DNA from 3 places in the Klebsiella sp. R445 genome. Region 1 is predicted to be linked to each of the others. Evidence: predicted binding sites of a transcription regulator. Region 1 holds the regulator's gene; each other region holds the start of a gene.
The links. Region 1 encodes CRP, which controls carbon source genes, mostly activating them, when cyclic AMP is high. Its sites were predicted from a motif close to ATGTGANNNNNNTCACAT; they were not measured.
Positions count from the first base shown of each region.

Region 1 (3,283 bases):
CGATGGAGGACTACATCAACTTCATCACCCCGCAGTTTTCCCGTACCCATATCAACTTCCAGCGAGTCCCCACCGTCGATACCTCGAACCCGTTTGCGGCGAAAGGCATCCCTTCACTGGATGAAAGTTTTGTGGTGATCCACTTCCGTAATCTGCAGGATATCGATTTCCCGTGGCTGCTCGCGATGCTGCAGGGATCGTTTATCTCGCATATCAATACGCTGGTGGTTCCGGGGGGCAAAATGGGTCTGGCGATGGAGCTGATCATGACGCCGCTGGTAGAGCGCCTGATGGAAGGCAGAAAGATCGACTAGCCATAAAAAACCCCGGACGTATAACGACTGGGGTTGTTCTCTGCTACCTGGCACTATCCGGCCGTCAGTTAGCCTTCAATGACTTCATAGGTGTGGGTGATGTTGACTGCTTTTTGCAGCATCAGCGCCACCGAGCAATATTTCTCTGCCGACAGATCCACCGCACGCGATACCGCCGCATCCTTCAGCTCTTTGCCAGTCACAATGAAATGCATGTTGATATGGGTAAACAGGCGCGGCGCCTCTTCCCGGCGTTCAGAAGTCAGCTTCACCTCACAGTTGGTCACGTCGTGACGCCCTTTCTGCAAAATAGACACAACATCAATCGCGCTGCATCCGCCCGCCGCCATCAACACCATTTCCATCGGGCTTGGCGCTTTATCTCCGGAGTTGCCGTCCATCAGAATCTGGTGACCTGATGCGGACTCTCCGATGAAGGTTAACCCTTCAACCCATTTCACACGAGCTTGCATAAAATTTAACTCCGAGGTTGCAATTTTCCTGACAGATTACGCGCACATAACAATTCTCGCAACGGAAGGCGACCTACATCATGCTGAAGCAAGACACCAGGAGACATGCGGCAAAAGCTATGCTAAAACAGTCGGGATGCTACAGTATTACATTAATGTATTGCATGTATGCAGAGGAGTTCACATTACAGGCTGAAGAAAAATCACCAGCCATTTCCCAGGCATAGGGAAACAATACGATTGCATGCCCGGATGCCGTGTAGTGTCGGCACCCGGAGATAGCTTATAACAGAGGATAACCGCGCATGGTGCTTGGCAAACCGCAAACAGACCCTACCCTCGAATGGTTCTTGTCTCATTGCCATATTCATAAGTACCCATCGAAAAGCACGCTGATCCACCAGGGTGAAAAAGCAGAAACGTTGTACTACATCGTCAAAGGCTCTGTGGCTGTGCTCATCAAGGATGAAGAAGGTAAAGAGATGATCCTCTCTTACCTCAACCAGGGCGATTTCATCGGTGAATTAGGCTTGTTTGAAGAAGGCCAGGAGCGTAGCGCCTGGGTACGTGCAAAAACCGCATGTGAAGTGGCCGAAATCTCTTACAAAAAATTCCGTCAGTTGATCCAGGTTAACCCGGATATTCTGATGCGCTTGTCGTCGCAGATGGCTCGTCGTCTGCAGGTCACCTCCGAAAAAGTGGGTAACCTTGCCTTCCTCGACGTCACCGGTCGTATCGCTCAGACGCTGCTGAATCTGGCTAAACAGCCGGATGCCATGACCCACCCTGATGGTATGCAAATTAAAATTACCCGCCAGGAAATTGGTCAGATCGTCGGTTGTTCTCGTGAAACCGTCGGCCGTATTCTGAAGATGCTGGAAGATCAGAATCTGATCTCCGCACACGGTAAAACTATCGTCGTTTACGGTACGCGTTAAGTCGTTAAAACGGCGTGTTGCCCCCGCAATACGCCGTTTTTGTCTCCCCCTGATGTGGCGCAGGCTGATTTACCACCCGGAAGTCAACTATGCACTGCGGCAAACGCTGGTGTTGTGTTTGCCTGTCGCGGTCGGTCTTCTCCTCGGTCATCTGCAACAGGGTCTGCTGTTCTCCTTAGTGCCTGCCTGCTGTAACGTCGCCGGTCTGGACACCCCGCACAAACGCTTTTTCAAACGCCTGATCGTGGGTGGCTCGCTGTTTGCTGGCTGTAGCCTGGTGGTCCAGCTACTGCTGCAACAGGAGATCCCGCTGCCCCTGATCCTTAGCGGCCTGGCGCTGCTGCTTGGCGTGACGGCAGAGATTAGCTCGCTCCATGCCAGACTCCTCCCGGCCTCGCTGATTGCGGCCATCTTTACCCTGAGCCTTGCCGGGAACATGCCCATCTGGGAGCCGCTGTTGATCTACGCGCTCGGCACCTTGTGGTACGGATTGTTTAGCTGGTTCTGGTTCTGGCTCTGGCGTGAACAGCCGCTACGTGAATCCCTGAGCCTGCTCTACAGGGAGCTGGCTAACTACTGCGAAGCGAAATACAGCCTGCTGACTCAGCATATCGACCCGGCGACATCGCTCCCGCCGCTGCTCACTCGCCAGCAAAAGGTGGTGGACCTGATCACCCAGTGCTATCAGCAGATGCATATGCTGGCGGCGAACCAGCGCAACGATCACAAGCGCCTGCTGCGGGCGTTTCAGGTGGCGCTGGATCTACAGGAACATATCTCCGTCAGCCTGCATCAGCCTGAGGAAGTCCAGAAGCTGGTGGAGCGTAGCCACGCGGAGGCGGTGATCCGCTGGAACGCGCAAACCGTTGCCGCCCGTTTGCGGGTGCTGGCCGACGACATTCTGTACCATCGCTATCCGCAACGCTTTCATATGGATAAGCAGATTGGCGCGCTGGAGAAAATTGCCTGGCAGCACCCCGACAACCCGGTCGGGCAATTCTGTGCCTGGCACTTTAGCCGCATCGCCCGCGTGCTGCGTACCCAGCGCCCGCTGTATGCCCGCAACCTGATGGCAGATAAAGAACGCCGCCTGCCGCTGTTGCCTGCGCTAAAGCACTATCTCTCATGGAAATCGCCGGCGCTGCGCAATGCAGCGCGTATCTGCGTGATGCTCACTGCCGCCAGCCTGATGGGCAGCGCCCTGCACCTTCCCAAGCCTTACTGGATCTTAATGACGGTGCTTTTCGTCACCCAAAACGGCTACGGCGCGACGCGAGTGCGCATCGTCCATCGGGCGGCCGGCACCCTCGCAGGCCTCGCCATTGCCGGGCTGACGCTGCACTTTCACGTTCCCGATGGCTATACTCTGACCGCGCTGCTGATCATTACGCTGCTGAGCTACCTGATTATTCGCAAGCACTACGGCTGGGCGATGGTCGGCTTTACCGTGACGGCGGTATATACCCTGCAGCTGCTGACACTTAACGGCGAGCAGTACATTGTCGCCAGGCTTATCGATACGCTTATCGGCTGCCTGATCGCCTTTGGCGGAATGGTC
Region 1 is NZ_CP180446.1:3,622,316-3,625,598, reverse strand. It holds gene ACMYSN_RS16865 (phosphoribulokinase) at 1-314, shown strand, start outside; gene ACMYSN_RS16860 (OsmC family protein) at 383-787, opposite strand; gene crp (cAMP-activated global transcriptional regulator CRP) at 1,093-1,725, shown strand; gene ACMYSN_RS16850 (YccS/YhfK family putative transporter) at 1,778-3,283, shown strand, end outside.

Region 2 (3,283 bases), 660 kb from region 1:
GGAGGCCCCGTGCCTCCTCTTTTTTTTGCATTTTTCTTATTTTACCCGCGCTTGCCCGAAGCACCAGTTTACGGTCTCGTCTGGCAGCAGCTGCAGGAAAATGGCTACCCGCCATCAGCGATCGCGTAGTGGGAAAATGCGGCGTTGTGCCAGCGAAATCACCCCGGCTGGGCTACGCTTAGCGGCATGATATACGCCAATCCTGTAAGCCAACCATTTCCGGGAGCGAACGATGACCGGGCACGACGACTCAACGCGCACTTTACGTTTTGCCATTAACCTCGGGAACCCGGTTCTCGCCACCTTATTGCCCGATAACACACCGGGTGGGATCTCCGTCGCGCTCGCCAACAAGCTGGCCGCTGAGTGCGGTCGCGAAGCGCGCTTTATCACCTGGCCGACGGCCGGAAAGGTGGTGGAAGCCGCCCTGCAGGACCAGTGGGATATTGCCTTCCTGGCGATAGACCCCGCCCGGGAAGACGCGCTGTGCTTCACCCGGCCCTATATCACCATTGAAAGCACCCTGATGGTCAGAGATGACAATGAGATTCGCTCTGTGCAAGAGATGGACAAGCCTGGGGTGACGATTAACGTCGGCAAAGGGGCAGCCTATGAGCTGTATCTGATTCGAACCTTAAAGCAGGCGACGATGCGGCAGTATGCCACGTCCCAGGAGGCGATCCGCGCGTTTATCGGCGGTGAGGGTGATATGGTTGCCGGCATTCGTCAGCCGCTCTGCGGCGTGGCACAGCAATACCCGCAGTTTCGCGTCCTGCCCGATAGCTTCAGTCAGATACAGCAGGCGATTTGCGTACCGCGTACCCGGCTCCAGCACTATGCTTTTATCCGTGATTGCCTGGCAAGGTGGCTCGATGACGGTACGATTGCCGATATGATTCACCACCATATCGGCAACCGGTAACGGCTTAAGCGCGTTTGCCACCGTACTGGGCAAACCACGCCAGCATGCGCTGCCAGCCGTCTTTGGCTGATTCTTCATGGTAGCTGGCGCGATAATCGGCATTAAAGGCGTGATCGGCTTCCGGGTAGACGATGATCTCCGCTTTGGCGTTGGCGGCACGTAGCGCCTGACGCATGGTTTCCACCGTATCCTGCGGAATGCTGGCATCTTTGCCGCCGTACAGTCCCAGAACCGGCGCGTTGAGATCGACCGCGATATCCACCGGATAATTCGGCGTGTTCAGGGTTTTCTGGCCCACCAGTTTCCCGTACCAGGCCACCGCCGCTTTCAGCTGCGGATTGTGTGCGGCATACAGCCAGGTGATACGACCGCCCCAGCAGAAGCCGGTGATCAGCAGCCGATGGGCATCGCCTTCGTGACGCGCGGCCCAACTGGCAACATGGTCGAGGTCTGCCAGTACCTGAGCATCCGGCACTTTGCTGACCAGTTCCTGGAACAGCGTGGGGATGTCGGTGTAATCATTAGGATCGCCCTGGCGGAAGTAGAGTTCTGGTGCGATCGCCAGATATCCTTCCTGTGCCAGACGGCGGCAAATGTCGCGGATATGTTCATGAACGCCGAAAATCTCCTGCACCACGATAACGACCGGCAGCAGGCCATCAGCGTTTTTCGGGCGAGCGTGGTACGCCGGCATATTCTCTCCCTGAGTCGGGATCGACGTTTCGCCAGTGATAATGCTCTCCTCCGAGGTATGAACAGCGGTAGAAGCATGCGGCGTGGCTGCAGGCGCAAAGCCAGGTTGCTTGGTTGTGGTCATGGTATTCTCCGTACCCTTTAATTATTAGCGCACCGATAACTATAGACCCTAAATACGGCAAGTTGCATAAAGGCGGCAAGGCCGTAAATCCCCAGGAGCTTACACTGGTAACTGACTGGGGCGCAGCCAACACCTATGCAGCTTGAAGTATGGCGGGTATAGACGTTATCGATCGGACGTTAACGAACCACACTGCCTCAAACAGGCTATCTTTTGTTCAGGCACGGTGAATATAACTTGTTAATGTGATGTTTATCACTTTTTAATGGAAAATCATTGCAATGATTTTCACCTGTAGTGATTGGCATCACAAAATTATGCGGATAGCTTCTGTAAAGTACCGTTTTGCTTCTGCTGATAATTCGACCCACAGAGGAGTTTTTTATGTCTAAGTCTGATGTTTTTCATCTCGGCCTCACCAAAAACGATTTACAAGGGGCTACGCTGGCTATCGTCCCTGGCGATCCGGAGCGTGTGGAAAAGATCGCCGCGCTGATGGATAAGCCGGTCAAGCTGGCATCTCATCGCGAATTTACCTCCTGGCGTGCCGAGCTTGATGGCAAGCCGGTTATCGTGTGCTCCACCGGTATCGGTGGCCCGTCCACCTCCATCGCCGTTGAAGAACTGGCTCAACTGGGGGTTCGTACTTTCCTGCGTATCGGCACCACCGGCGCAATCCAGCCGCACATCAATGTCGGCGACGTGCTGGTGACCACCGCATCCGTGCGCCTTGACGGCGCGAGCCTGCACTTTGCACCAATGGAATATCCGGCAGTGGCTGACTTTGCGTGCACCACTGCGCTGGTTGAAGCGGCGAAATCGATCGGCGCGACCACGCATATTGGCGTAACAGCATCGTCTGATACCTTCTACCCAGGCCAGGAGCGTTACGACACCTTCTCAGGTCGTGTCGTCAACCGTTTCAAAGGCTCGATGGAAGAGTGGCAGTCAATGGGCGTGATGAACTACGAAATGGAATCGGCGACGCTGCTGACCATGTGCGCCAGCCAGGGCCTGCGTGCCGGGATGGTGGCCGGGGTTATCGTGAACCGTACCCAGCAGGAAATTCCGAATGCTGAAACCATGAAGAAAACAGAAAGCCACGCGGTAAAAATCGTGGTGGAAGCGGCACGCCGCCTGCTGTAGTTCCCCCTCTCTTAATGCCAGGCCGGATCTTCCGGCCTTTCTTTTTTGCGCAGCGCCTCGCAGGAAATTCCTTTTCAACTGGACGTTTGTACAGCACAATTCTATTTTTGTGCCGTAAGCCGTTGCCGCAGGGGGCGTTGTGGATATCTCGATTATGATAAGTGCCATCGTGGCGCTGGCCGTCGGGCTGGTTGCTGGATGGCTGGCGACCAAAGCCAGAGCCGACCAAATCCGTGCCGATCTGATTGAAGAGCGTCGTGAGCTGGACATCGAGCTCAGCGCCGCGCGCCAGCAGCTGGTACAGGAGGCCCACTGGCGCGACGAGTGCGAGCTGCTGAACAACGAGCTGCGCAGCCTGCGTGAAATCAACAGCTCGCTGGAGGCCGACCTCCGTGAGG
Region 2 is NZ_CP180446.1:2,957,930-2,961,212, reverse strand. It holds gene ACMYSN_RS13840 (type 2 periplasmic-binding domain-containing protein) at 233-922, shown strand; gene ACMYSN_RS13835 (dienelactone hydrolase family protein) at 927-1,739, opposite strand; gene udp (uridine phosphorylase) at 2,124-2,885, shown strand; gene rmuC (DNA recombination protein RmuC) at 3,025-3,283, shown strand, end outside.
Region 2: udp (uridine phosphorylase) is a predicted target of CRP. The motif match lies at 1,983-2,000, and genes of this name have one in related genera.

Region 3 (3,283 bases), 1.7 Mb from region 1:
TTAGCGCCGATGGCCAGCAGCGTCATACGCTGGAGAGTTTCCGCGCGCCGGCAGATTAACGTCGCTTCTTGCGCCCCTGTACGGCTTTAAAGCGCGGGTTGCTCTTACAAATCACGTACAACCGCCCTTTGCGCTTCACAATCTGGCAGTCCGGGTGGCGCTGTTTGGCGCTACGCAGCGAGTTGAGTACCTGCATCGTTAGTTCCTTTTCGCATCAATAAAACCGCCGAAACGCTGGCGGAAACGCGCCGTACTGCCTTCGTTGTTGAAGGCTTTCTGTTTACCGGTGTAATACGGGTGCGATTTTGACGACACGTCCAGGGTGACATAGGGATAGGTCACCCCCTCCAGTTCAATCACACGCTCGGTCTTAATCGTCGATCCCACTTTAAAATATTCATTCACGCTGGTGTCGTGGAACACCACGGTCCGGTAATGCGGGTGGATATTAGCTTTCATGTTAACCCCAATAGATATGTTATAACATAACAATAAGGTTACGCCGCACCAACGCAAAGATCAACCCTGATAAAGCTATGGGATATCCAGACAAATACAGAAAGGCAGAACCAGAGAACAGAAAAACAGGCGGCGTGAGCCGCCCGTAATGGATTACGGATTGAGCTGATGGGCAAGCGCGCGCAGCTGTTCGGCGATCGCCTGCAGGTTTTTCCCCTGATCGGTTTTCGGCCCGGTGGAGTGACGCACCACCAGTCTGGCTGGCAAAATCGACGAGGTATGCGATGTATCACTATCCCCGCTATCGAGAAGGCGGCGCACCGCCTCTTTGCCTTGCAAATCGAGGTCCAGGGACACCGTCGTCAGCGCCGGGTAGAAGAAGGAGCTTTCGTAGGTGTCATCGTAGCCAATCACCGATTTTTCACCGGGGATCGGCACCTGATGCTGATGGAACGCGCTCAGCACGCCCAGCGCCATCTGGTCATTTCCCACCAGTACCGCGGTGAATTTTGGCGTCTCACGCAGCATCTGCAACGCCCCGGCATAACCGCTCTGGGCATCCCAGTTACCGCGAATCACCGTGACCGGCTGCAAACCATATCCTTCCAGGGTCTCCATCCAGCTTTTCAGGCGCAGCGTTGCCGATACGGAGCTCTCCGGGCCTGCCAACAACGCAATATCCCGATGCCCCATCTCAAACAGATATTTGACGCTCGCACGGGTGCCATCAGCCGGGTTAAACGAAACGTTGAACACCGAACTGTAGGGATCGACATCCAGGAAAAGACAGACGATATCATCGTTGTCAGCCGCGATTTTCTGGGCCTCTTCGGTCTCCAGAGGCACGTTGATAATGACCTTATCAACCAGTTGAGACTTCAGCTCATTGATGGATTCCTGGATACTTTGATTGACGCTCTCATCAATCATTGAAATCAGAACCTGGTAACCTTCAACATTCGCATAGCGTTTTACCGCTGCGGCAACCTGTGAAGGGGCGTGCAGGGAGAGTGAAATCGTCACCAGCCCCACCGTTCGACTCTGTTTTCCCACCAGCTGTTGTGCGAGGCGGTTCGGGACATACCTTAGCAACTCAATGGATTTCTCCACCTTGTGGCGCGTGGCTTCAGATACATTGGCAGATTTATTGAGCACCCTGGACACGGTCTGATAAGAGACGCCCGCATGACGAGCAACGTCTTCTAAGGTTGCGCTTTTAGACTTCATGGTCCGGTTCCTTATGTTGTTATCCCTGGATTGTAACAGGGGCCATTTGAAAAAACGCTCTCCTCAACATTCCATTGCGATAATTCGACGCAAAAAGTATTACGCTCACAATACAATAAATTGTGAATACTCTCACCAACCGTAACAATTTGCGCCATTTTATTTGCAGTTTATCACACAATCGCGATCGTTCATTTGCCTTGATTTACATTTAGGCATTTCATGACAGCATTAATGTGAACGTAATACAAAACAATAAGAGGATTGACATGAACACTACGCTGCGCGCCCTTTCTGTTGCGTTAGCTGCTGCACTGGTTTCTCCCTCGGTGCTGGCCGCTTCCGCCTCTGTTCCTGGCATTGATTTTCATGGTTATCTGCGAGCCGGAGTTGGGGTCTCCGGTGACGGTAGCCAGGCCGAATGGCAAAAGAATAAAATTGGCCGTCTGGGTAACGAATCCGATACCTATGGCGAGCTGGAGTTGGGTTCAGAGGTGTATAAAAAGGATGATGTCAGCTTCTATCTCGACAGCATGGTCAGCATGGTCTCTGACGGGTCTAACGATAACGAATCGACCCTCAACGACGATGCGGAATTTGGCCTGCGCCAGCTAAACCTGCAGATCAAAGGCCTGATCCCAGGGGATCCTAATGCGGTCATCTGGGGCGGTAAACGCTACTACCAACGTCACGATCTGCACATCATTGATACCAAATACTGGAACATCTCCGGCTCCGGCGCCGGTATCGAAAACTACACCGTAGGCCCGGGCGCCGTTTCTCTGGCCTGGATCCGCGGTGACGCCAACGATGTCGATTATCGCGTCGACGGCGACAACGACGTCAATATTAACTATATCGACCTGCGCTATGCAGGCTGGAAACCGTGGTCCGGCTCATGGACGGAGTTCGGTATCGACTACGCTATGCCGAACACCACCAAGAAACAGGATAGCTACGGCGGGCTGTATGACGCTGATAACGGCGTGATGCTGACCGGTGAAATCAGCCAGGATATGCTGGGTGGCTACAACAAACTGGTGCTGCAGTACGCTAACAAAGGGTTGGCGCAGAATATGGTCTCCCAGGGCGGCGGTTGGTATGACATGTGGAACGAGGTCAACGATGCCACCGGCTATCGCGTCATCAACACCGGCCTGATCCCTATCACCGAAAAATTCTCGATTAACCATGTGCTGACCTGGGGCTCTGCCGACGATATCACCGACTACACCGATAAAACGCGCTTATTCTCGCTCGTGGCGCGCGGCCAGTATCAGTTCACAGACTATGTGCGCCTGATTGGCGAAGTGGGCGGTTTCTACCAGAAAGACAGCTACAAGAACAATACCTCCTACAAACAAGCCGGCGAGAAATACACGATTGCGCTGGGCCTGGCCGATGGTCCGGACTTTATGTCACGCCCGGAATTACGTATTTTCGCGTCGTATCTTAATGATTCCGAGAACGGTAAACCGTTTGAAGATCAAACTGCCAGCAATACATGGAACTTCGGGGTCCAGGTCGAAGCCTGGTGGTAATCGTTATATTATTTTCTGTACCAGTATTATCTCCACTGTAAGGTCGTAATTACCCT
Region 3 is NZ_CP180446.1:1,945,473-1,948,755, forward strand. It holds gene ACMYSN_RS09045 (GNAT family N-acetyltransferase) at 1-59, shown strand, start outside; gene ykgO (type B 50S ribosomal protein L36) at 56-196, opposite strand; gene ACMYSN_RS09055 (type B 50S ribosomal protein L31) at 199-459, opposite strand; gene ACMYSN_RS09060 (LacI family DNA-binding transcriptional regulator) at 613-1,686, opposite strand; gene ACMYSN_RS09065 (maltoporin) at 1,956-3,227, shown strand.
Region 3: ACMYSN_RS09065 (maltoporin) is a predicted target of CRP. The motif match lies at 1,848-1,865, and genes of this name have one in related genera.